Linked DNA regions of Azospirillum brasilense. The protein of the gene in region 1 binds, or shares a complex with, the protein of each later gene. Links are inferred from orthologs where the notes say so. Each region holds a gene or a part of one and is shown on either strand. Other genes may lie near its edges.

Region 1 (16,142 bases):
GGCGAAGGGCTCGACCATCGTGTCCTTGGTGAAGTAGCCGAGGTCGCCACCCTGCTCGGCGGCCACCGGGTCCTTGGACTTCTCCTTGGCGAGCTTGGCGAAGTCGCCGCCCTTCTTGAGCTGGGCGATGATCGCCTTGGCCTCATCCTCCTTCTCGACGAGGATGTGGCTGGCCTTCACCTCTTCCTGGGCCGGGTTCTGCTTCAGGAAGGCCTGATAGGCCTCGTCCAGCTTGGCCGGGGTGATGCGCGACTGCACCTCCTTCTGGATGTAGGCGCGCTGCACCGCGCGCTCCTCGGCGCGCTTGATCTCGTCCTTGACCTCCGGCGTGCCGGCGAGGTTGGCCTTGTAGCCGGCCTCGGCCACCAGCTTGGAGTTCACGAGCTGCTCGATCACCGCCGGGTAGATCATCTCCAGCGGCATCTGCTGCACCTGCGGCGGAAGCTGGGCAACCATGCGCTGGACGTCGGAGCGGTGGACCGCCTCGCCGTTGACGCGCGCCACCACCGGATCGGCGTCCGCCGTGGCGGGGGCGGCCTGCGCGGCGGGGGCGGGCGTGGCCGCGGGAGCCGGAGTCGGCGCCGGAGTCTGGGCGTGGGCGGCCAGCGCGAGGCCGCAGGCGGCCATCGACAGCAGGGCGGCGCGGAACACTCGATTCACCATGGAGTCTTTTCCTTCCGGCGGATGTGTCTTGTCACGGTCAATGGCATGACAGAACGTCTTATGATTGGCGGCGGCCGTTGATTGGCGGTGGCTGTGCGGACGATCCGGCCCCGCGCCCGAATCCGCGGGGGATTAAGCATGGGTTCGCGGCGCGGGGCAAGCGGTCGTGATGCGCGGCCGTGACGCCTACCTTCGGCGCCTTCCTTCGACCGTGTTCAAGGCGATATGGCGGCGGAACGGTGGTGCTTCCAGGGCGCGCCACACGCCGACCCACGCTTCATGCAGCGCCGGCACCCCCGCGACGCGCGCCTGAAAGGGCCGGGCAAAGGGGCGGGTCTCGTTGACAGAAACTTGCTTCGGGCCTATGTGAGACCGGTCAAAAAGCCGGCTTCACGACGTTCCACCCCCGAGGTTTTCATGTTCGGTGCTCTCGCCCGCAAGATTTTCGGCACCGCCAACACGCGCACCGTCAAGGCGCTGCAAAAATCCGTCCAGCAGATCAACGCGCTGGAGCCCGAGTTGGCGGCGCTTTCCGACGACGCGCTGCGCGCCCGCACCGACTGGCTGCGCGGCCGGCTGTCGCAGGGCGAGACGCTCGACGCCATCCTGCCCGACGCCTTCGCCACCGTGCGCGAGGCCGGCAAGCGCGTGCTGGGGCAGCGGCACTACGACGTGCAGCTGATGGGCGGCATGGTCCTGCACCAGGGCAAGATCACCGAGATGCGCACCGGCGAAGGCAAGACGCTGGTCGCCACGCTGGCCGTCTATCTGAACGCGCTGGAAGGCAAGGGCGTCCACGTCGTCACCGTGAACGACTATCTGGCCTCGCGCGACAGCTCCTGGATGGGCCGCATCTACGGCTTCCTCGGCCTGACCACCGGCTGCATCGTGCACGGGCTGGACGACGATGAGCGCCGCGCCGCCTACGCCGCCGACATCACCTACGGCACGAACAACGAATTCGGCTTCGACTATCTGCGCGACAACATGAAGTTCCGGCTGGAGGACATGGTCCAGCGGCCCTTCAACTTCGCCATCGTCGACGAGGTCGACTCGATCCTGATCGACGAGGCGCGCACCCCGCTGATCATCTCCGGCCCGTCGACCGATTCGTCGGACATGTACATCCAGGTCGACCGCCTGATCCCGCAGCTGACGCGGGATGACTATGAGATGGACGAGAAGAACCGCACGGTCAGCCTGTCCGAGGCCGGGCAGGAGCATATGGAGCAGCTTCTGGCCGAGGCCGGGCTGCTGAAGTCGGGCGGCCTCTACGACATCCAGAACGTGGCGCTGGTCCACCACGCCCAGCAGGCGCTGCGCGCCTACACGCTGTTCCAGCGCGACAAGGACTACATCGTCAAGGACGACAAGGTCATCATCATCGACGAGTTCACCGGCCGCATGATGGAGGGCCGCCGTTACTCGGAAGGCCTGCACCAGGCGCTGGAGGCCAAGGAGAAGGTGACGATCCAGCGCGAGAACCAGACGCTCGCCTCCATCACCTTCCAGAACTACTTCCGCATCTACCCGAAGCTGGCCGGCATGACCGGCACGGCAATGACCGAGGCGGCGGAGTTCGCGGAGATCTACGGCCTTGAGGTCGTGGACATGCCGACCAACGTGCCGGTCCAGCGCAAGGACATGGACGACGAGGTCTACCGCAAGGCGTCGGAGAAGTACGACGCGATCATCGACCTGATCGAGGACGCGCGCAAGCGCCAGCAGCCGGTTCTGGTCGGCACCACCTCCATCGAGAAGTCGGAGTTGATCGCCGAGCTGCTGAAGAAGCGCGGCATCCCGCACAACGTGCTGAACGCCCGCCACCACGAGCAGGAAGCCTACATCGTCGCCCAGGCGGGCCGTCCGGGCGCCGTCACGGTCGCCACCAACATGGCCGGCCGCGGCACCGACATCCAGCTCGGCGGCAACGTCGAGATGCGCATCCAGATGGAGCTGGCGAACCTGCCCGACGGGCCGGAGCGCGACGCCAAGATCAAGCAGATCGAGGCCGAGGTGGCCGAGGCGCGCGAGCTGGTCAAGCAGGCCGGCGGCCTCTATGTCGTCGGCACGGAGCGGCACGAGAGCCGCCGCATCGACAACCAGCTGCGCGGCCGGTCGGGCCGCCAGGGCGATCCGGGTGCCTCCAAGTTCTTCCTGTCGCTGGACGACGACCTGATGCGCATCTTCGGGTCGGAGCGCATGGACGGCATGCTCCAGCGCCTCGGCCTGAAGGAGGGGGAGGCGATCATCCACCCCTGGATCAACAAGGCGCTGGAAAAGGCCCAGACCAAGGTCGAGGCCCACCACTTCGAGGTCCGCAAGAACCTGCTCAAGTTCGACAACGTCATGAACGACCAGCGCAAGGTCGTCTATGAGCAGCGCCGCGAGATCATGGACACGGAGGACATCGCCGAGACCGTCCTGGAGATGCGCCATCAGGTCATCGCCAACATGGTCAACAAGGCGATCCCGCCGAACTCCTACTCCGAGGCCTGGGACATCGCCGGCCTGCACGAGGAGGTGAACCGCCTCCTGGGCATGGACCTGCCGGTGGCCGACTGGGCCAAGGAGGAGGGCATCGCCGAGCCGGAGATCGAGGAGCGCGTCCGCGAGGCGGCCGACCGCAAATACGCGGAGAAGGTGGAGACCTACGGCGCCGACACGATGCGCCATGTGGAGAAGAGCCTGCTCCTGCAGATCCTCGACCAGGAATGGAAGGATCACCTGCTTCAGCTCGACCATCTCCGCCAGGGCATTTCCCTGCGCGCCTACGCCCAGAAGGACCCGCTGAACGAGTACAAGCGGGAAGCCTTCGAGCTGTTCGAGACCATGCTGACGACCCTGCGCGAGCAGGTGACCGCCGTGCTGATGCATGTCGAGATCCGCATCGCCCCGCAGCCGGAGGAGCTGTACGCCCGTCCGCCGCAGGAGATGCACGAGGGCCGCGACGATCCGGCGCTGGCCATGGCGGAAGCGGGAGCCGGGGCCGCCCAGGGCTATCCGCCGGCCGACGCGCCGCTGCCCGCCGGCATGGTCCGTCGCGAGGCCGCCGCCTCGGTGGTGCCGGGCGCCGACCCCAACGCCTGGGCGAACACGCCGCGCAACGCGCCCTGCCCCTGCGGCTCGGGCCAGAAGTACAAGCACTGCCACGGCAAGGTGGCGTAAGCACCGTCGGGAAGAACGCCGCCGGGGACGTTTCGGAGGGGGCTGGGCCGCAGGGTCCGGCCCCTTTCCTTTTGCGGCCCGGGAAACTTCGGCTGGGCTGTGGCGTTCTTCCGGTCAACAAGCGGGAGCGCAGCCATGTTGCAGGAATTCAAGACCTTCATCAGCCGCGGCAACGTCGTGGAGCTGGCCGTCGGCATCATCATCGGCGCGGCCTTCACCGGCATCGTCAACTCGCTGGTCAAGGACATGCTGATGCCGCCCATCGGCTGGATCATGGGCGGGATCGACTTCTCCAACTATTTCCTGAACCTGTCCGGCGGCCATTACGAGAGCCTCGCCGCGGCGGAGGCGGCGGGGGCGGCGACCATCAACTATGGCCGCTTTATCAACGCGCTCATCAACTTCTTCATCGTGGCGGGGGCGCTGTTCCTCATCGTGCGGCAGGTCAACCGCCTGCATTTCCTCCAGGATTCCAAGCCGAAGGCGCCGCCCCGCCAGGAGGTTCTGCTGGAGGAGATCCGGGATGCGCTGCGCGCACGGCAGGCACCCGCCGCCGGGGACACGACACGACCGGGGGCGTGAAAGAATCTTCTTGGATTGTGCAGCGCAACCCATTATGTAAGGCGTCTTGATCGCTGGAGGCTCGCGCGTCTCTTGAGCGAGACGCGCTTTGATATTGCGGGACGGCCTTCCTTGGGACCCGGTCGCCCGTTGCTTCGGACAGACGCCTCTCCCTCTTCCGACCTCCTCCCGGCGAAAACGCCGGCGTTCCACCGCTCACCATCCTGGTGCGGCGGCCGTGCGCCGTCTTGGTCCTGAGGAAAGGTTACCCTACTTGTCGTCCATCGAAATGACCGCCGCCGACGCCCTCGTTGTCGAGACCGCCGTCGCCGAGACTTCTGTCGTCGAGACCGCCGTCACCGAGGTTGCCGCCGCCGACGCGACCGTGACCGACACCACCGACACCGTTACCCCCAACGCCTTCGCCGGGCTGGGCGTCCACCCGCTCGTCGTGAAGGCGCTTGAGGCGTTCGACTACAACACCCCGACCCCGGTCCAGGCCGAGGCGATCCCGCCGGCCCTGGAAGGCCGCGACATCCTGGCGACCGCCGAGACGGGCACCGGCAAGACCGCCGCCTTCATGCTGCCGGCGCTGACCCGCACCGTCGACCTGCCGCGCCTCGGCGTGGCCGCTCCGCGCGTGCTGGTTCTGGCCCCGACCCGCGAGCTGGCCAAGCAGGTCACCGACGCCGCCCGCAAGTACGCCAAGTTCATGAAGTACAACATCGTGGACGTGGTCGGCGGCATGCCCTACCGCGACCAGCTCCGCCTGCTGTCGCGCGCGGTGGATGTGATGGTGGCCACGCCGGGCCGCCTGCTCGACCATGTGTCGCGCAACCGCATCGATCTCAGCGCCGTCGAGGTGCTGATCCTGGACGAGGCGGACCGCATGCTGGACATGGGCTTCCTGGACGATGTGGAGACCATCGCCAAGTGCTGCCCGGACAACCGCCAGACGCTGCTGTTCACCGCCACGCTGGACCGCCGCATGGCCCAGCTCGCCGGCAACCTGCTGCGCAACCCGGTGCGCGTCGCCGTGGAAAGCGCCACCACCTCGGTGAACGTCGAGCAGCGCCTGCACCATGCCGACGACATGGACCATAAGCGCCGCCTGCTGAAGCACTTCGCGGACCTGCCCGAGGTCGGCAAGGCGATCATCTTCGCCGCCACCAAGCGCGACGCCGATGCGCTGGCCGAGGAGCTGAGCGACGCCGGCCACGCCGCCGCCGCCCTGCACGGCGACATGGACCAGTTCAAGCGCAACCGCACGCTCCAGCGCCTGCGCACCGGTCAGGTCCGCCTGCTGGTGGCGACCGACGTGGCGGCGCGCGGCATCGACGTGCGCGACATCACCCACGTCATCAACTTCGACCTGCCGCGCTCGGCGGAGGACTATGTCCACCGCATCGGCCGCACGGGCCGTGCGGGCGCCTCGGGCGTGGCGATCTCCTTCGCCGCCCGCGCCGACCGCGATGCCCTGTTCCGCATCGAGCGCTACACCGGCACCCGCCTCGACATCCACGTCGTTCCGGGCCTGGAGCCGCAGCGTCCGTTCCAGACCGGCGGCGGCGGCCGTCCGGCGGGTCGTTCGGGTGGCCGTCCGGGTGGCGGCAACGGCGGCGGCTACAACAAGAAGCCGTGGGTGCGCAACGCCAACGGTGGTGGCGAGTCTGCCGGCAATTCGGGCCGTCCGCAGGGCCGTCCGGCGAACCGCAACGAGCATGGCCGCAGCGACCATGCCCGCAACGAGCACGGCGGTCACGCCCGCCGCGACTCCCAGGGCGGCAAGCCGGCGCACCGGGCGTCCAAGTGGTAACAGCGGTTCGCCGCTGACATGAAAAAGGCGCGGTCCCTCGGGATCGCGCCTTTTTTCTTGGGCGGGTCGCGGCGTGGCGGGCAAGACTTCACACGGATTTCACGGATCGACGCGCGGATTTCACGGATTTTTTTAAATAATATATATCGGAAGCCAGCTTTTCTTGCGTGAGGCAACAGGGATGGAGTGGACAAATAAATAAAAATCCGTGTAATCCGTGAAATCGTCCGTGCAATCCGTGTGAAGTCTTGTCCCCCGCACCCGCGCTTTATAGCCCCGCGATCCCCCACAGCAGTAGCGCCACCAGCAGCGCCAGGATCAACCCGGCCACGGCGTAGACCGCCAGCGCCCGCCCGATGTCGGCGGCGGTGGCGCGGGCGCGGCCGTCGCCGATCCAGGCTTCGGTGATGACCACGCCGCCGTCGCGGTGCGGCCCGCCCAGCGCCAGACCCAGCGCGCCGGCCATGGCCGCGGTCGGCCAGCCCATGTTGAGGGAGGCCGCCTTGCCGCCGTCCCGCATCATCGTGCGGAAGGCGCCGCCGGCCTTCGCCCCGGCAAAGGGCGCGGCCAGCGCCAGCAGAACCGCCGCCAGCCGCGCCGGGATGGCGTTCAGCGCGTCGTCCAGCCGCGCCGCGGTCTGGCCGAAACGCTCGTGCCGGACGCCGGCGTGGCCCAGCGCGGTGTCGGCGCCGTCCACCACCGCCCAGACCAGAAGGCCGGGAACCCCCAGCAGGGCGTAGCCGAAGACCGGGGCCACCAGCTTGCGGGCGAAGCCCTTGGCGGCGGCCTCGATGGCGGCGCGGGCGATGCCGTGCTCGTCCAGGCTGAAGGCGTGGCGGCGGGTGAGGGGGGCGACGGCCTCCCGCGCCGGGACGACACCGCCCTTGTCCAGGGCGCGGCGCACCGCGCGCACCCGCGCCCAGGCGCTCCGTCCGCGCAGGGTGGCGAGGATCACCGCCAGCTCCAGCAGCCAGCCGCGGCTCTGCGCGCCGATCCGCTCGACGATCAGGCCGACGGCGACGGCGGCCAGAACGAGCGCCAGAACGACCAGCGCGCCGCGCAGCAGGCGGGCGGTCTTGCCGCGCTCCACCCGGTTCAGCCGCCGGTCGGCCCAGGCGCAGACGCGTTGCGCCAGCGCCGCCGGGTCGGGCAGGACGCGCCCGATCCGGTCGCCGGCTGCGGCGTCGATGGCAAGGGCCAGCAGCAGCAGGAACAGCGGCCCCGGACCGTTCAGGGGGGCGGCGCCGAGAATGGCGGTGAGCGGGGCGTCGCCCATAGCGGCCTCAGCGCGCTCCGGCCTGGCGCAGCAGGTTCGCCACGCGGGCGTTGCGGCTGTCCTGCGCCCAGCTCAGCGTCGTGCGGCCCGTGAAGTCGGTGCGGTCGGCCTGCGCCCCGGCCTTCAGCAGCCGCTCCACCAGATCGACGCGGCCGAAGCGCGCCGCGGTCATCAGCGGGGTGACCCCCTGGCGGTTGTCCTGGTCGACCTTGGCGCCCTTGGCCAGCAGGAGGTCCACCACCTCCGGCGCGTCGGCCTCCACCGCGTAGTGCAGCGGGGTGTTGCCGGCCTTGTCGGCGCGGTTGGGGTTGGCCCCGCCGTCCAGCAGCAGCCGCACCAGCTCCGGATGGCCGTTGCCGATGGCCACCAGCAGGACGGGCCGTCCGCTGGCGTCGACCTGATTCGGGTTCTCCCCCTTCAGCAGCAGCAGCCGCAGCGCGCTGGCGTCGTTGGACGTCACCGCCTTGACCATGGAGGGGCCTTCCAGGAGGTTGATCTGGGCCAGGGCCGGCGCGGCGACGGGGGCGGTCAGGCCGAGGGCCAGCAGGCTGAGCATCAGCAACCGTTTCATGGCGCGTCCTTTTGTGCGATCCGTGTGTGATCCGTCTTTCGGCCGGGGATACTATCCAGTTTGGCCCGGTTTGGCGACGGCGACCCGCTGCAATGGAGCCGCCCATGGTCCGCAACCCGCTCGCCCGCAACCCGCTCGCCTGCCACGCCGCCCTGTTCCTGGCGGTGAAGGCCGCGCTGATCGCGCTGGGCCTGTGGTGGTTCCTCGGCACCATGCCGGAGCCGCGGGGCACGGTGACCCCGCCCGCCGCCGCGGGAACGCCCTGACGCCGCCCGATGTCCCGGCGGGAACCTCCGCTTCGCGCCCATGGTTGAACAGCGACCGGGAAGCGCAACAGGGGAAGACCGCCATGACCTTCGAGAACGATGTGAACGCGAACCGCTCCGGCGGCCATCTGCGCGGCGCCGTGCGCGAGGCCGTGGGCATCTTCGCCAGCCGCGACGCCCTGCAGAAGGCCGTCGATGAGCTGACCCTGGCCGGCTTCCAGCGCCATGAGCTGAGCGTGCTCGCCAACGACCAGACCATCCGCGACCATCTCGGCCATGTGCCGGAGCGGGCGGAGGACATCGCCCACGACCCCGACGCGCCGCGCCAGTCCTACGTCTCGCCGGAGGATGTCGGCAGCGTGAAGGGCGTGGCGGTGGGGTTCCCGGCCTATGTCGGGGCGATCCTGGCGACCGGCGCCGTCCTGGCGACCGGCGGCACGGCCCTGGCCGCGGCGGCCGCGGCGGCCGCGGCGGGGGTGGGCGGCGGCGCCATGGGCTCGGTCATGTCGAACTGGCTGACCGACAAGCGCAACGAGCCGATGCTGCAGCACCTCGACAAGGGCGGCATCCTGCTGTGGGTCAATCTGGCCGACGCCGGGCGCGAGCGGCAGGCGCTGGAGATCATGAACCGCCACGCCTCCCAGCCGGTCGAGGTGCATGAGGTGGCGCAGTCCGGTTCCGAGACCTGATCCCGAAGGCCGACCCGGCGCGGGCCGGCGCCCGTTGACTCAGGTCATGGCCTTCGCGGCGGGCTTCCCCTATACACGGGCGGTCTTCCAACCGGAGGTCCGCCTTGGACACCCACTCGGCCCTGACGCTTCTCGAAGCCGGCCTCAACCAGTGCGCCGTCGTCATCGACCGCGACGGCGGGCTGCTGGTGGCGCTGCTGACCGCCGGGCTGGTCGGGGGATCGACCCACTGCGCGGGCATGTGCGGCCCCTTCGTCCTGGCCCAGGTCACCGCCCGGCTGGAGCAGGTCCCGGCTTCGCGGATGAGCGAGTTCCACCGACTGGCCGGTGCGGCGGTGCTGCCCTACCATCTGGGGCGCGGCACCACCTACACGCTGATCGGCGCGGCGGCGGCGATGGTCGCCGGCCATGTCGGGGCGCTGCCGGGGCTGAAATGGCTGTCGGTGGCGCTGCTGGCCTTCGCGGCGCTGTTCTTCCTCGGCTATGCGGTGAAGGGGCTGACCGCCTGGATGCCGAAGCTCGACGGCGCGGTGCAGCGCTGGTGGGGCGACCGGGTGTCGAGGCTGGCCCGTCCCCTGTTCGGCAACCCCACGGGCTGGCGCGGCTACGGGCTTGGGCTGGCGCTGGGATTCATCCCCTGCGGTCTTCTCTATGGCGCCGTGGCGGTGGCGGCGGCGAGCGGCAGCGCGCTGACCGGGGCGCTCGGCATGGCGGCCTTCGCGCTGGGCACCCTGCCGAGCCTGCTGGCGGTCGGCCTCGCCGGGCATCTGGCGGGGCGCACCTGGCGGTCCGCGGTGGCGCGGGCGGCGCCGGTCATCATGGTGGTGAACGCCGGCGTGCTGGGCTGGATGGCGGTCCGGATGATCGGGTGACGATCCGAACCGCGCTGACTCCCGCCCCGCTCCGGATTACTGAAGCTTTTCCGCCGATCCCTTCAGCGCCTCGCCCAACGGAATCTCCCCGCAGCCGGGCTTGAGCGGCTGCTGCTGGCTCTCGTGCGGCGACCAGCCGGCGAGGTAAAGGATCTGGAAGGTCGCCTCGATGCGCCCGTCCGGCTCGGCGTAGCGCTCGGCGTAGCGGCGGGCGGCGTCGAACAGCAGGGCGCGGGTGGCCGGCACCTTGCGGCGGGCCAGGACGGCGTTGGTCTCGCCCATGCCGCGCAGGTCGCGCATCAGGCGGAAGGCGTCGCTGTAGGTGACGGTGATGACGTCGCTGTCCACCACCGGCAGGGCGAAGCCGGCGCGCTGCATCAGCCCGCCGACGTCGCGGATCTCGGCGAAGGGCGACACGCGGGGCGACACACCGCCGGCCACCTCCATCTCCGCCTCGTACAGGCAGCGGCGCAACTCCAGCAGCGTCTCCCCGCCCAGCATGGCCGCGCAGAAGAAGCCGTCGGGCTTCAGCGCCTGCCGCACCTGGACCAGCGCGCCGGGCAGGTCGTTGACCCAGTGGAGGCTGAGGTTGCTGACCACGAGGTCGAAGGTCTCCGGCACGAAGGGCAGGAACTCCTCGTCGGCGGCGACGGCCAGCGGACCGGCGCGCCGGGCGAAGCCGGGGGCGAGGTCGCAGGCGACCAGCGTCTCGACGCCCTTGCGCCCGCGCAGCGTCCGCCCCATCACCCCGTCATGGGCGCCGAGGTCGAGCACGGTGGGAAAGGGCCGGGCCACATCCTCCAGCCGGTCGACGAGGCGTTCGGCCACCTCTTCGAACAGGAAGGCGTGCTCGGCAAAGGCGGGGACGGCGCGGTCGCGGCGGCGGCGGACGAGCGCGCGGTCGAAGACGGTCATGCTGTCGGGCGTGGTCATGCCCGCAATATAGCCCAGCCCCGGCGGGCTACAACCATCGGCGAAAGGGCGGCGCCGTGCTATGGTCGGCCGCGAACCTGCGGGAGCTTGCCATGGGCATTGAGGAAGCCATCGGCGCCACTTACGAGGCGCTGATCGTCATCATCAAGATCACCACCCCGGTCCTCGTCGTCACCACGGTGCTCGGCATGCTGCTGACGATCTTCCAGCAGGCGACCAACATCAACGAATCGACGCTGCAGCAGGACCTCAAGATCTTCGCGACTCTGGCCATCCTGTTCATCACCGGGCCGGCGATCTACATCGCGCTGCGCGACTACACCTTCGTGATCTTCGACCGGATCGCCGGCCTGAACTGAGAGGGGCATGCCGCCATGGTCCTTCCGCAGCGGCTGGCGACCAGGGTTCTGGCGGGGATTCTCGACACGCTGCTGCCGCCGCGCTGCCTGTGCTGCGGCGGGGCGGTGGACCGGCAGGGCGGCCTCTGCGCGCCGTGCTGGAGCGGCCTGACCTTCATCGCGCCGCCCGCTTGCGCCTGTTGCGGCACGCCCTTCGATTTCGCGCTGGAGGGGGAGCCGCTGTGCGGCGCCTGCATCGCCGAGCCGCCGGTCTTCGCCCGCGCCCGCGCCGTCCTGGCCTACGACGACGGCAGCCGCCCGCTGGTGCTGGGCTTCAAGCACGGCGACCGCATCCACGCCGCCGCGGCCTACGGCGCCTGGATGGCCCGCGCCGGGGCGGAGCTGCTGGCCGATGCCGACCTGCTGGCCCCGGTGCCGCTGCACCGGCTGCGGCTGTTCCGGCGCCGTTACAACCAGGCGGCCCTGCTCGCCCAGGCGGCGGGCCGGCAGGCCGGGCGCCCGGTGCTTCCCGACCTGCTGGTCCGCCGGCGGTCCACCCCGTCGCAGGGCGGGCTCGACCGCTCGGGGCGGCGGCGGAACGTCCAGGGAGCCTTCGCGGTCCGGCCGGGGCTGGAGGCGCGGGTGACCGGGAAGCGCATCGTTCTGGTCGACGATGTGCTGACCACCGGGGCCACCCTGTCGGAATGCGCGCGGGTGCTGCGGCGCGCCGGGGCGGAGCGGGTGGACGCGTTGACCCTGGCGCGCGTCGTCAAGACGTGAGCCGTGGGTGTGAGCCATGAAAACGTAACGGGTGACGCCGTACGGCGGTTGATCTTATAACCGTTCAAAACAGCCAAGGAGCCCTCCGCATGGCCGACGTCGTCATCTACACCACGCCCTTCTGCCCCTACTGCTCGCGCGCCAAGCGTCTGCTCGACAGCAAGGGGGTGGCGTATGAGGAGATCGACCTCTACATGCACCCGGGCCGCCGCGAGGAGATGGTGCAGCGGGCCGAGGGGCGCATGACCGTGCCGCAGGTCTTCATCGACGGGAAGCCCTACGGCGGCTCCGACGACATCCACGCGCTGGACCGTGCCGGCAAGCTCGACCCGATCCTGGGAATCGGGGGATGAGCGGCGTCCTGAAGGCCGCCTGCGTCCAGGTCAACGCGGGCACGGAAATCCTTCCGAACCTTCAGGCGGCGGGCGATCTGGTCCGCCGGGCGCGCGACGCCGGGGCGGACTTCATCGCCCTGCCCGAGAATGTCAGCATGATCGTCCAGGGCCGCGCCAAGGTGCTGGAGCGGGTGAGGACGGCGGACGAGCACCCGGCGATCCCCTTCTTCGCCGATCTGGCGCGGGAGACCGGGGCCTGGCTGCTTGCCGGGACGCTGGGCGTCCTGCTCGACGACGGGCGGGTGGCCAACCGCAGCTATCTGTTCGACGCCGAAGGGCGGGCCGTCGCCCATTACGACAAGCTCCACATGTTCGACGTGGACCTGAAGGGCGGGGAGAGCTACCGCGAATCCGCGACCTTCCGGCCCGGCGACCGCGCGGTCCTGGCCGCCACGCCCTGGGGCGGGGTCGGCATGACCGTCTGTTACGACCTGCGCTTCGCTTATCTCTACCGGGCGCTGGCCCAGGCCGGAGCGTCGATCCTGACGGTGCCGGCGGCCTTCACCGTGCCGACCGGGCGGGCGCACTGGCACACGCTGCTGCGCGCCCGCGCCATCGAGGCGGGCTGCTTCGTCCTGGCCCCGGCCCAGACCGGCAGCCACGACCAGGGACGGCTGACCTACGGCCACTCCCTGATCGTCGCCCCCTGGGGCGAGGTGCTGGCCGACGCCGAGGAGGCGGTGGGCTTCGTCCTGGCCGAGTTGGACATGGCCCGCGTCGAGGAGGCCCGCCGCATGGTGCCGGCCCTGAGCCATGACCGGACCTTCACGCTGGACCGGGTCGGCTTCTGAGCGGGCGTCAGGCCGGCAGGGGCCTGGGTTCCGGGTCGCCGTCCAGGCCGTGTCCGGCCTCCAGGTCCTTGACCGCGCACAGCCGCTGCATCACCGCGGCCTTGGGCGAGGCGACCTCGCCATGCTCGTAGGCGATGACCTGGAGACGCCCGCGCGCCACCTCCAGCAGCTCGCCACTGCGCAGCAGGAAGGCGGGGGAGGCGGGGCGGCCGAAGCGGGCGTTGCCCAGAGCGAAGGTCTCGTAGAGCAGCAGGCCGCCGGGTTCCAGCGCGTCGAGGATGGCCGGGAACAGCGGACGGTGCAGGTAGTTGGTCACCACGATCGCGGCGAAGCGGCGGTCGCGCAGCAGCGGCACCGGCGCTCCGCTCTCCAGATCGGCCTCCACCAGCTCCACCCCCGCCGTCCCGGTCAGGTCGGCCACGCCGCGCAGGTCGCGGTCCAGCCCGACCACCGGGTGGTTGCGCGCCTGGAACAGCCGCAGGTGCCGTCCCGACCCGCAGGCGAGGTCGAGCACCGGGCCGCCCGCCCGCACCAGCGGCGCGAAACGCGCGACCCAGGGGGAGGGCGGACTGATCGCGGCGTGCGGCGATCCTGCGGTGGACGGTGTGGACAAGGGACGGACGCTCCCGCTCTTTCATGACGCGTGTTTGACCGCGACGCCGGCGTCGTGCTGAACTGGCAACCGGTCACCGACCGTATATCATGACCATCCGGTCTTCTCACCTTGGAGCATCCGACGGGGACATGATCCTCTTCGTTCTGAAATGCACGGCCGACCACCGGTTCGAAGCCTGGTTCCGCAACGGCGACGCCTACGAGACGCAGGCCGCCGCCAAGGCCATCGCCTGCCCGGTCTGCGGCGACACGCACATCACCAAGGCGCCCATGGCGCCGCGCATCGCCAAGGGGGGCCGCGCGAAGGACGAGGCGGCCCGCGAGGGCGGCGCGCCGGAAGGCACGCCTGCGGCGGGCGGCGGCGCGGCGGCTCCCGCCGCTCCCCCGGCGCCGACGACCCCGTCCGTGCCGGCGGAACTGCGCGAGCGCTTCGCGGCGGAAGTCATGCGCCAGTTGACGGAAGTTCGCCGCGCGGTTGAAACGAACTGCGACTATGTCGGGGACCGTTTTGCCGAAGAGGCCCGGCGCATCCATTATGGCGAAACCGATCCACGCGGGATCTATGGCGAGGCCACCGACAAGGAAGCGGAGGAGTTGAAGGAGGAAGGTGTGACTTTTGGTCGCATACCTTGGCTTCCGCGCACCAATTCTTAAGCCCACGCTTCACAATATTTCGTGCCCCCATTGCCCTTTCGCTGCCATGGGTTAGTGAACGAACCTCCGGAACAACGGCCGCGGGCTGCGTCAAGGCGCTTTTTAGCGGTTGGCCTGCATCAAAGTTGTTGACGGGATAGTTCGTTACAAAGACCATATGGTCCGAGTGTCTAATATGACCTTGCAAAAATCGCTCGGCACTCGCGAGGGGACGCACTATGAAAGAAAACGCTCAGAGGATTCTCGCGAATCCCAAGTTTCAGGAGCTGGTGCAGAAGCGTAGCGCATTCGCGTGGACGCTTTCGATCGCCATGCTCGTCATCTACTTCGGCTTCATCCTGCTGGTCGCCTTCGGCAAGGGGTTCCTGGGTACCCCGATCGGCAATGGCGTGACCACCTGGGGTATCCCCGTCGGCCTCTTCACCATCATCTCGGCCTTCATCCTGACCGGCATCTACGTGCATCGGGCGAACGGCGAGTTCGATGAGCTGAACCGGCAGATCATGGAGGAGTCGAAGTGATGCGTTCGCTGGTCAATCGTGTGGGCGTCGCGGCCGTCGCGGCCGGCGCGCTCATCCCCGCGTCGGTGCACGCGGCGGCGGTCGAAGGCGCGGTCCAGAAGCAGGCGACGAACTTCTCGGCGATCGTCATGTTCCTGGTCTTCGTGCTGGCCACGCTCGGCATCACCTACTGGGCGGCGCGCCGCACGAAGTCGGCGAAGGACTTCTACGCCGCCGGCGGCGGCATCACCGGCTTCCAGAACGGTCTCGCCATCGCCGGCGACTACATGTCGGCGGCGTCCTTCCTCGGCATCGCCGGCCTCGTCTACACCTCCGGTTTCGACGGCCTGATCTTCTCGGTGGGCTGGCTTGTCGGCTGGCCGATCATCCTGTTCCTGGTCGCTGAGCGCCTGCGCAACCTCGGCAAGTACACCTTCGCCGACGTCGCCTCCTACCGCTTCCAGCAGACCCCGATGCGCACCATGGCCGCCTGCGGCTCGCTCGCCACGGTGACCTTCTACCTGATCGCCCAGATGGTCGGCGCCGGCAAGCTGATCCAGCTGCTGTTCGGCATGGACTATCTGTGGGCGGTGGTGATCGTCGGCGTCCTGATGATCGCCTACGTGACCTTCGGCGGCATGCTCGCCACCACCTGGGTGCAGATCATCAAGGCCGTGCTGCTGCTGTCGGGCGCCTCCTTCATGGCCTTCGCGGTGCTCGCCAAGTTCGGCTTCAGCCCGGAGGCGATGTTCTCCACGGCCGTGCAGGTCCACCCGAAGGCGACCGGCATCATGGCGCCGGGCGCCCTCATCACCGACCCGGTCTCGGCGATCTCGCTGGGCATGGCGCTGATGTTCGGCACCGCCGGCCTGCCGCACATCCTGATGCGCTTCTTCACGGTGTCGGACGCCAAGGAGGCCCGCAAGTCGGTGTTCTACGCGACCGGCTTCATCGGCTACTTCTACATCCTGACCTTCATCATCGGCTTCGGCGCCATCGTGCTGCTGCTGGCCCCGGACGCCACCGGCGCCTATCCGTTCCTCGACGCGGCCAAGCTGGCGGCGGCGGGCGGAAAGCCCAACCCGTCGATGATCATCGGCGGCTCCAACATGGCGGCCATCCACACCGCGCACGCGGTGGGCGGCGACCTGTTCTTCGGCTTCATCTCGGCCGTGGCCTTCGCCACCATCCTCGCGGTGGTCGCGGGCCTGACGCTGGCCGGCGCCTCGGCCGTGTCGCACGACCTGTACGCCT
Region 2 (9,521 bases), 580 kb from region 1 along the record:
TGCCGGTGCGCAGGAGGCTTGATCATGGCCGAGAAGAAGACCGTCATCGTCACCCAGACCGGCAGCCCGATCGGCCGCAAGCACGACCAGCGCGAGACGCTGGTCGGTCTGGGTCTCAACAAGCTGCACCGGACCCGCGAGCTGGAGGACACTCCGGCCGTGCGGGGCATGATCGCCAAGGTCGCGCACCTGGTCCGCGTCGAGAACGAGGGCTGAACCCATGACGAAGCTGAACGATCTCCGGGACAACCCCGGTGCCCGTAAGGAGCGCATGCGCGTCGGCCGCGGTATCGGTTCGGGCAAGGGCAAGACCGGCGGCCGTGGCGTCAAGGGTCAGACCTCGCGCACCGGCGTGGCCATCAACGGCTTTGAAGGCGGCCAGATGCCCCTTCACCGCCGCCTTCCGAAGCGCGGTTTCCGAAACATCTTCGCGAAGGAATACTCGGTCGTGAACCTGGGCCTGGTCCAGAAGTTCATCGACGCCGGCAAGCTCGACGCCAGCCAGACCATCGATGCGGTGGCTCTGGAAGCGGCGGGCGTCACCGGTAAGGTGAAGAAGGACGGCATCCGTCTGCTGGGCAAGGGCGCCCTGACGACGAAGGCCAGCTTCACCGTGGCCGGCGCCTCCAAGTCGGCTGTGGAAGCGGTCGAGAAGGCGGGTGGCAGCGTCACGCTGACCGCGTCCGCCGCCGAAGCCGCCGAGTGATCGGAAGCCCGCGCTTGCGCGCGGGCACCTTCCGGCACTAAATGAAGCGAAGTTGCGAGGGGCGGCCTGCATCCTGCAGGACCGCCCCGTTCGTGCATTAGGGACAGGGATACGACCCATGGCATCAGCGGCCGAGCAGCTTGCCGCGAACATTAATTTCGGGGCCTTCTCCAAGGCGACCGAGCTGAAGAAGCGGATCTGGTTCACCCTTGGTGCCTTGATCATCTACCGCCTGGGCACCTACATCCCGATTCCGGGCGTCAACCCGCAGATCCTGGCCGATATTTTCCGGCAGCAGGGCGGGGGCATCCTGGGCATGTTCGACATGCTGGCCGGCGGCGCGCTGCACCGCATGACGATCTTCGCGCTCAACATCATGCCGTATATTTCGGCCTCCATCATCGTGCAGCTCCTGACCGCGGTGTCGCCGCAGATGGAAGCGCTGAAGAAGGAGGGCGAGTCGGGTCGCAAGAAGCTGAACCAGTACACCCGCTACGGCACCGTCCTTCTGGCGACCGTGCAGGCCTGGGGTCTGGCGGTGGGGCTCGAGGCGATGACCGGCGCGTCCGGCGCCGCGGTTCCCGAACCGGGGCTGTTCTTCAAGATCGCCACGGTCATCACGCTGGTCGGCGGCACGATGTTCCTGATGTGGCTGGGCGAGCAGATCACCGCCCGCGGCATCGGCAACGGCATCTCCCTCATCATCTTCGCCGGCATCGTCGCCGAGTTGCCGCGCGCTCTCGTCAGCACGCTGGAGCTGGGCCGCACCGGCGCGCTGTCCACGCTGTTCATCGTCTTCCTGCTGCTGATGGCGGTGGGCGTCGTGTTCTTCATCGTGTTCATGGAGCGCGCGCAGCGCCGCTTGCTGATCCAGTACCCGAAGCGGCAGATGGGCAACCGCGTGTTCGGCGGCGAAGCGTCGCACCTGCCGCTGAAGCTGAACACCGCGGGCGTCATCCCGCCGATCTTCGCGTCGTCGCTGCTGCTGCTGCCGCTGACCGCGGTCGGCTTCGCCGGCGGCGAGGGTCCGGAGTGGCTGCAGACCGTCACGCGCTATCTGGCGCACGGCACGCCGCTCTACATGATCCTGTATTCGGCGCTGATCATCTTCTTCTGCTTCTTCTACACGGCCATCGTCTTCAACCCCGCGGACACGGCCGAGAACCTGCGTAAGTATGGCGGTTTCATTCCCGGCATCCGTCCGGGCAAGAACACCGCGGACTACATCGACTACGTGCTGACCCGCCTGACGGTGATCGGTTCCGCGTACCTTGTGGCGGTTTGTCTCCTCCCCGAAATCCTGATTTCCCAGCATTCGGTTCCGTTCTATTTTGGCGGCACCAGCCTGCTGATCGTGGTCACGGTGACGATGGACACGGTTGCGCAGATTCATTCCCATCTGCTGGCCCACCAGTATGAGGGGCTGATTAAAAAAGCGAAGCTTCGGGGGAGAAAGTAATGAATCTCATTCTGCTCGGACCGCCGGGCGCCGGGAAGGGGACCCAGGCGCGGCGTCTCGAAGACACGCGCGGACTCGTCCAGCTTTCCACGGGCGACATGCTCCGCGCGATGGTCGCCGAGGGTGGTCCGCTTGGGCAGCAGGCGAAGGACATCATGTCCGCCGGCAAATTGATGCCGGACGCGCTGATGGTCGATATCATCGCTGAGCGCATTTCCAAGCCGGACGTCGCCAACGGCTTCATCCTCGACGGCTTCCCGCGCACGGTCGCCCAGGCCGAAGCGCTGGACAGCATGTTGTCGGACAAGGGCCTGAAGCTCGATCACGTCATCGAGATGAAGGTCGTCGACGACATCCTGGTCGAGCGCATCACCGGTCGTTACACCTGCGCCAAGTGCGGCAAAGGGTATCACGACGTCTTCGAGAAGCCGAAGGTCGAGGGCGTCTGCGACGTCTGCGGCAGCACGGAGTTCAAGCGCCGGGCCGACGACAACGCCGACACGGTGAAGACCCGCCTCGCCCAGTATCACGAGCAGACCGCGCCGATCCTCCCGTATTATCAGAGCCGAGGCGTTCTGAAGACGGTGGACGGCATGGCCGAGATCGACGACGTGACCAAGCAGATCGAGGGCATCCTGGCCGCCTGACCGGGATCGCCATAGTCCGCTGAAAAGAAAAGCCGCGGGGTTTCCGGACCCCGCGGCTTTTTCATGTGTCGGCGGTGGAGCGGGGAGGGTGGCCCCCCCGTTTGGCCCGGCTTTACGGATTGGCGTCGGTGTCGGGGTGGGACAGGTCCTCCGCCTTCCGGCTCAGGTCGTTGTAACGGTCGAGCACCCAGCCGAGGTGGTCGGTGGCCGCAACGGCGGCGGCATCGGCGTCGCGGCGCCGTATGGCGTCGTAGATGGCGCGGTGATGGTCGATCATCAGCGCCTCGCGGCCCAGCGCGAAGGGCTCGGTGTGATGGTACTCCATCATCTGGCCCAGAATGTCGCGGATGGTCGCCAGCAGATGCAGGTAGACCGGGCTTCCCGCCGCCTGGGCGACGGCGAGGTGGAAGTCCATGTCGTCGGCGGCCTGCTTGCCGTCGCGGCCCGTCTCGCCCATCGCGGCGAGGACCCGCCCGATGTGGTCGATCTGCTCCTGGGTGGCGCGTTCGGTGGCGCGCCGGGCCGCCCAGCTTTCCAGGGCCTGCCGGATCTCCACGAGGTCGCAGAGGTTGGCGTGCTTCACCCGGACCATTTCGGTCAGCGCGCCGTCCATGGCGCCGGCGGAGGACACCACCCGCGTGCCGCCGCCCTGCACGGCGGTCAGGAAGCCCTGGGTCTTCAGCTTCTGCAGGGCCGCGCGCACCGACACCCGGCTGACGTGGAGCTGTTCGGCGAGCTGGCGCTCACCCGGCAGGCGTTCTCCCGGAACCAGCTCGCCACGGGCGATCCGTTCGAGAATCCGTTCCGCCACCCATTCGGAAATGCGCTGGGAGGAGGCCGGTACGTGGTGGGGTTCTTCGGTGTCGGACACGGTGGCATGCCCTTTCATCAGCAATCGGTCATAGGTCGTACCCGAGTCGGGCAAATCACGTCAACTCGCAACCGGACGCCGGCGTATGGTCCGCGTCGCCCGCGGTGCTTTATCGGCTCCCGCGGCGGGCCACCAGGATTCCGGCCAGCACGATGGTGCCGCCGACCGCCTGGAACGCGCCGAGCGGCTCGGCGAGCAGCGCCCAGGCCAGCACCGCCGCCGCCGCGGGCTGGAGCAGCAGACTGACGGAGGAGAAGGCGGCGGGCAGATGGGCCAGCGCGTAGGCGATCAGGCTCTGGCCGCCGGCGTGGCTGACCAGGGCGAGCCCGAGAAGCACGCCCCAGCCGCCGAGCGAGCCGGCGATCAGGCTTTCGCCCGACAGCAGGGCGATGGGCAGCAGGGCGACGCCGGTGACAACGCCGCTCCAGGTCATGATCGTGGCGGTGGAGAACTCCGACCGCAGACGGCCGACCATCAGGAAGTAGCCGCTGTAGAACACGGCGGTCAGCAAGCCCAGCGCGTCGCCGAACAGGTGATCGGGGCTCAACTGCAGGCTTTGCCCCATCAGGACGATGGCGCCGCACAGGGCCAGCCCGAGGCCGGTGAGGAAGGTCCGGCTGAACCGCTCCTTGAACACCAGCCAGGACACCAGCGTCACGAAGATCGGCGCGAAGTTGGCGAGCAGCGTGGAGTTGGCGACCGACGTGTAGCGGATCGACCAGTGCCAGATGGCGAGGTCGCCCGCGAAGAACAGCCCGGCGGCGGTCAGCCGGACATAATCGTTCAGCGACGACGGTTTCCGGGAGCGGGCGCCGCCCTTCGGCTCCATGGCCATCCAGACCCACAGGGCCGGAATCGCGAAGGCCAAGCGCCAGAAGGCGGTGGCGCTCGGTCCCAGCTCGGACAGGCGGACGAAGATCGGAGCGAAGGCGATTCCCAGCGCCCCGGTCAGGAGGGCGATCAGTGCGATCCGTTGCGCGGCGTCAGCGCGCGCGGCGGGGGCGAGGGTGCTGGCGTCCGGCATGGCGTCCGTTATAACGGACGCAACCTGCGCGCGCCACGTCCCCCCGCCGCATGGCTCACCTGCGGAAGGCCCGGATTGTGGGACATTGCCTTTGTCGTGGGATCATCCACCGGTCCGGGCCGTTGCCATCGGACCAGCCGGCGGGAACTTCCGCCGCGACCGAGACCCTGCAATACTGTGCCATCATGACGCAGCGATCCCCGAGCAAGCCCGCCGAACATCCCCGACCGGTGACCCTGCCGTCGCCGCCCCGCGCCGCGCCGGCCGCGCCGCTGCTGGGCCCTGACGATCCGCCACCGGTCGCCGTGCTGCGCCCGGAGTCGGACAGCCCCGTCCTGCTGCTGTGCGACCACGCCTCGCGGGCCATTCCGAAGGCGTTGGGGACGCTGGGGCTGGACGAGGCGAATCTGTGCCGGCACATCGCCTACGACATCGGCGCGGCCGAGGTCACGCGGCGGCTGTCGGAACGGTTCGGCGCGACGGCGGTGCTGTCCGGCTACTCCCGGCTGGTCATCGACCCGAACCGTGCGCTGGACGATCCAACGGCGATCCCGGTGGTCAGCGACGACGTGGTGATTCCCGGCAACCGGGCCCTGGACCGGGCGGAGGAGGAGCGCCGGGTCGACGCCATCTTCCGGCCCTACCACGAGGCGGTCGCCGCCGAGGTTGCCCGGCGGCGGGGGCGTGGGCAGGTGCCGGTGCTGCTGTCGATCCACAGCTTCACCCCCGCCATGCGCGGTGTCGCCCGGCCCTGGCACGTCGGCATCCTGTGGGACCACGACCCGCGCATCCCGATTCCGATGATCGAGCGGCTGCGCGCCGACGGGCGCTGGTGCGTCGGCGACAACGAACCCTATTCGGGCCGGAGCACGCTGGGCGGCACGGTGGAAAGCCACGCCACACCCGCCGGGCTGCCCAACGTCCTGGTCGAGGTGCGCCAGGACCTGATCGCCACGCCGGAGGGGGCGGCGTTGTGGGCGACGGTGCTGGGCGACGCGCTGGAGCCGATCCTGGCCGACCCCGACCTCTACCAGATCAAACTGTTCCCGCGGGAGTGAGCGTTCATGGAGCCGGCCTTCACGCTGGGGCTTGAGGAAGAGTATCTGCTGGTGGACCGCAACTCGCGGGACATCGCGCGCAACCCGCCGGACGAGATGCTGGAGGCTTGCCAGGAGCAGGCGCCGGGCCAGATCCATCCGGAATTCCTGCGCTGCCAGATCGAGGTCGGCACGCCGGTGTGCTCCACCCTGGCGGAGGCGCGGGCGGAGCTGGCGCGGCTGCGCGCGACGGTGGCCGGGGTGGCGCGCGCCCACAATCTGGCGCCCATTGCCGCCTCGACCCATCCTTTCGCCGCGTGGGAGCCGCAGAAGCACACCAACCGCGACCGCTACAACATGCTGGCCCGCGACCTGGGCGCGCCGGCGCGGCGGCTGATGATCTGCGGCATGCACGTCCATGTCGGGATCGAGGACGACGACCTGCGCATCGACCTGATGAATCAGGTCCGCTATTTCCTGCCGCATCTGCTGGCGTTGTCCACCTCCTCGCCCTTCTGGCGGGGGCAGGACATGCAGCGCAGATCCTACCGGCTCGCGGTGTGGAACGAGCTGCCGCGCACCGGCATGCCGGACAGCTTCCAGAGCTTCGGCGAGTACCAGCAGCAGGTGAATGTCCTGGTCAACGCCGGCATCATCGAGGACGCGAGCAAGCTGTGGTGGGACATCCGCCCGTCCCAGCGCTTCCCGACGCTGGAGATGCGGATCACCGACGTCTGCACCCGGCTGGACGACGCGGTGACGGTGGCGGCGCTGTTCCGCTGCCTGCTGCGCATGCTGTGGCGGCTGCGGCTGCGGAACGTGACGTGGCGGCCCTACAAGAACCTGCTGATCGGCGAGAACCGCTGGCGGGCCCAGCGCTACGGCCTCGACGAGGGGCTGGTGGATTTCGGGCGCGGCACCATCGTTCCCTACGCCGACCTGATGGAGGAGCTGATCGAGCTGACCCGCGAGGACGCGGAGCGATTCGATTGCGTGGCCGAGGTCGCCAACGCCCGCGACATCATCCGCCGCGGCACCAGCGCCCACCGGCAGGTCGCCATCTACCGCGAGGCGCTGGAGCAGGGCGCCACCGGCTGGGAGGCCCTGGCCCAGGTGGTCGACTGGCTGACCGAGGAGACCATGGTCGGGGTGGAGTGATTTGCACCGAAGAGTTGCTTCGAAATCCATGGCAACTTTCGGAAAGCCACTACTTGACCTTTGCGTCATCCAGCCATACCCTCCCCGCAAATCAGCTCACCGAGTTGAGCAGGGCAGGCAATAAAACGAAGCAGCAGAGGGCCGCTCGCACCACGGGCGGCCCTTACCTTTTCAGGGGGATGGGAATGGCCGACGCCAAGTTCCTCAAGTTCGACACGCTGAGCCTGCACGCCGGCCAGCGGCCCGACCCGACAACCGGGGCGCGGGCGGTGCCGATCTACCAGTCCACGTCCTACGTCTTCGACGACACCGACCACGCCGCCTCGCTGTTCAATCTGGAACGGCCGGGGCACATCTATTCCCGCATCTCGAACCCCACGGTGGCGGTGCTGGAGGAACGGCTGGCGGCCTTGGACGGCGGCGTCGGCGCGGTCTGCACGGCCAGCGGCCAGGCGGCCCTGACGCTCGCCATCATGACCCTGATGGGCGCGGGCGGGCACATCGTCGCCTCCTCCTCGATCTACGGCGGCAGCCGCAACCTGCTGGCCTACACGCTGCCGCGATTCGGCATCACCACGACCTTCGTGAATCCGCGCGACCTCGACGGCTTCCGCGCGGCCATCCGGCCGGAGACGCGGCTGCTGTTCGGCGAGGTGCTGGGCAATCCGGGGCTTGAGGTGCTCGACATTCCCAGCCTGTCGGCCATCGCCCATGACGCCGGCCTGCCGCTGATGGTCGATGCCACCTTCGTCACGCCCTATCTGTGCAAGCCGCTGAGCTTCGGCGCCGATCTGGTCATGCACTCCTGCACCAAGTGGCTGGCCGGGCACGGCGTCGCCATCGGCGGGGTGGTGATCGACGGCGGCGGCTTCGACTGGGAGGCGTCCGGCAAGTTCCCCACGCTGACCGAGCCCTACGCCGGCTATCATGGCATCGACTTCGTGGAGGAATACGGGCCGGCCGCCTTCATCATGCGCGCCCGCGCCGAGGGGCTGCGCGACTTCGGCGCCTGCATGAGCCCGATGAACGCCTTCCAGATCCTCCAGGGCGTGGAAACCCTGCCGCTGCGCATGAAGGGCCACATCCACAACACCCGCAAGGTGCTGGGCTTCCTCGAATCGGAGGCCTACGCGGAGAACGGCAGCGTCGCCTGGGTCACCCACCCGGAACTGCCCGACCATCCCGACCACCGGCTGCGCGCCCAGCTCCTGCCGCACGGCGCCGGCTCCATCATCTCCTTCGGCATCAAGGGCGGGCGCGAGGCCGGACGCCGCTTCATCGAGAAGCTGGCGCTGTTCTCGCACCTCGCCAACGTCGGCGATGCCAAGTCGCTGGTCATCCACCCCGCCAGCACCACCCACGCCCAGCTCGACGCCGAGGCGCTCGCCGCCGCCGGGGTGGGGGAGGATATGATCCGCCTGTCCATCGGGCTGGAGGATTGCGACGACCTGATCGACGATCTGCGCCAGGCGCTGCGCGCCGCGACGAAGGCGTGAGGAGGCTGCCATGGACCTGACCGTCAACGGCCAGAATGTTTACGCCCACACCGGCGGGCGGCCCTTCGACCCGGCGCGTCCGGCGATCGTGCTGATCCACGGCGCCGGCATGGACCACACGGTGTGGAGCCTGCAAAGCCGCTACCTCGCCCATCACGGGCGGTCCGTCCTGGCGGTGGATCTGCCCGGCCATGGCCGCTCCGGCGGGGCGCCGCTTGCCTCCGTCGAGGAACTGGCCGACTGGGTCGTGGCGTTGCTGGACGCGGCGGGCGTGGCCAAGGCGGCGCTCGCCGGCCATTCCATGGGCGCCCTGGTGGCCCTGGAAACCGCGGCGCGGCACGGTGACCGCGTCGAATCGCTGGCCCTGCTGGGGGTGGCGGAGACGATGCCGGTCCATCCCGACCTGCTGGCCGCCGCGGCGCTGAACGATCCGTCCGCCATCGAGCTGGTCATCGGCTGGGGGCATGGCCCGTGCGGGCATGTCGGCGGTGCGGCGGCTCCCGGACTGTCGCTGGTTCCCGGCGGGCGGCGGTTGATGCAGCGGGCGCGGCCCGGCGTGCTCGGCGTCGATCTGGGGGCTTGCAACGCGTATGTCCGGGGTGGCGAGGCCGCCGCGGCGGTGTCCTGTCCGGCGCTGTTCCTGCTGGGTGGAGTCGATCGCATGACGCCGGCAAGGTCCGGCAAGGCGCTTGCCGCCAAAGTCAGTGGTTCCGAAGTCATTCTGCTGTCCGGCATAGGCCATATGGTTATGACGGAAGCACCAAACGCAACCACAGATGCTTTTTCGGCGCGGTTTTCTGCAGCTTAGCCCCGCTGTTTCTTCGTGGATTACATCCCCATCATGAATCGTTAACAGATTCGCGTCTTACTGTTCTGCACTGAAGCGGTGATGCGGAATGGTGAGCTGTGCGGAGACTTGAACGGTCTGTTCATGCCTTGATGGCGGTTGCCGGGGATGTCGTCGCCCTGCTGTCGCCGGACGGGCGGTTCGCCGATGTGGGAGCCGGGTCGCTGCGCGTGCTCGGCACTCCGCCGGAGGCGCTGCTGGGGACGGCCGTGCTGGACTGCGTCCACCCGGACGACCGGGATGAGGTCGTCCGCTGTCTTGCCCGGCTGGGCGACG

The links.
Region 2: the proteins of secA (region 1) and secY are in contact, whole or in part, in a crystal structure (PDB 3DIN), measured with the Thermotoga maritima proteins. The link is inferred for Azospirillum brasilense from one-to-one orthologs. Residues at the interface, in WP_004082002.1 of Thermotoga maritima: Glu261, Ala262, Arg263, Lys300, Ala301, Arg302, Thr303, Ile304, Ile305, Leu323, Tyr324, Asp325, Pro326, Val329, Ser330, Tyr333, Ile336, Lys340, Phe345, Val349, Glu363, Phe364, Tyr374, Ser375, Gly376, Gly377, Glu393, Ile395, Thr482, Ser483; in WP_004081795.1 of Thermotoga maritima: Glu108, Gly109, Glu110, Glu111, Ala236, Glu237, Arg238, Arg239, Ile240, Thr241, Ile242, Gln243, Tyr244, Ala245, Arg246, Arg247, Val248, Thr249, Gly250, Arg251, Arg252, Val253, Tyr254, Gly256, Ala257, Ser258, Thr259, Tyr260, Leu261, Pro262.

What each region holds. Positions count from the first base shown.
Region 1 is NZ_CP032345.1:1,327,346-1,343,487, reverse strand. Bases 756-4,031 are described here. They hold secA (preprotein translocase subunit SecA), read left to right. Parts: upstream 756-1,080; coding sequence 1,081-3,831; downstream 3,832-4,031. Other genes in these bases: mscL (large conductance mechanosensitive channel protein MscL), read left to right, coding at 3,967-4,031. In the rest of the region: D3869_RS06565 (peptidylprolyl isomerase), read right to left, coding at 1-663; more of mscL, read left to right, coding at 4,032-4,413; D3869_RS06550 (DEAD/DEAH box helicase), read left to right, coding at 4,667-6,208; D3869_RS06545 (cobalamin biosynthesis protein CobD/CbiB), read right to left, coding at 6,477-7,484; D3869_RS06540 (ankyrin repeat domain-containing protein), read right to left, coding at 7,492-8,055; D3869_RS33005 (hypothetical protein), read left to right, coding at 8,160-8,321; D3869_RS06535 (general stress protein), read left to right, coding at 8,405-9,010; D3869_RS06530 (sulfite exporter TauE/SafE family protein), read left to right, coding at 9,115-9,882; D3869_RS06525 (methyltransferase domain-containing protein), read right to left, coding at 9,919-10,815; D3869_RS06520 (flagellar biosynthetic protein FliQ), read left to right, coding at 10,908-11,174; D3869_RS06515 (ComF family protein), read left to right, coding at 11,190-11,933; grxC (glutaredoxin 3), read left to right, coding at 12,023-12,286; D3869_RS06505 (carbon-nitrogen hydrolase family protein), read left to right, coding at 12,283-13,119; D3869_RS06500 (class I SAM-dependent methyltransferase), read right to left, coding at 13,127-13,732; D3869_RS06495 (DUF1178 family protein), read left to right, coding at 13,864-14,388; D3869_RS06490 (DUF485 domain-containing protein), read left to right, coding at 14,607-14,909; D3869_RS06485 (cation acetate symporter), read left to right, coding at 14,909-16,142. UniProt on the Escherichia coli protein: Required for protein export, interacts with the SecYEG preprotein conducting channel.
Region 2 is NZ_CP032345.1:748,993-758,513, reverse strand. What follows is about bases 1-2,994. They hold secY (preprotein translocase subunit SecY), read left to right. Parts: upstream 1-824; coding sequence 825-2,165; downstream 2,166-2,994. Other genes in these bases: D3869_RS03770 (FadR/GntR family transcriptional regulator), read right to left, coding at 2,925-2,994; D3869_RS03775 (adenylate kinase), read left to right, coding at 2,165-2,812; rplO (50S ribosomal protein L15), read left to right, coding at 221-706; rpmD (50S ribosomal protein L30), read left to right, coding at 25-216; rpsE (30S ribosomal protein S5), read left to right, coding at 1-22. In the rest of the region: more of D3869_RS03770, read right to left, coding at 2,995-3,683; D3869_RS03765 (DMT family transporter), read right to left, coding at 3,793-4,707; D3869_RS03760 (N-formylglutamate amidohydrolase), read left to right, coding at 4,893-5,765; D3869_RS03755 (carboxylate-amine ligase), read left to right, coding at 5,772-6,902; D3869_RS03750 (O-acetylhomoserine aminocarboxypropyltransferase), read left to right, coding at 7,088-8,398; D3869_RS03745 (alpha/beta fold hydrolase), read left to right, coding at 8,409-9,206; D3869_RS03740 (sensor histidine kinase), read left to right, coding at 9,338-9,521. UniProt on the Escherichia coli protein: The central subunit of the protein translocation channel SecYEG. Consists of two halves formed by TMs 1-5 and 6-10.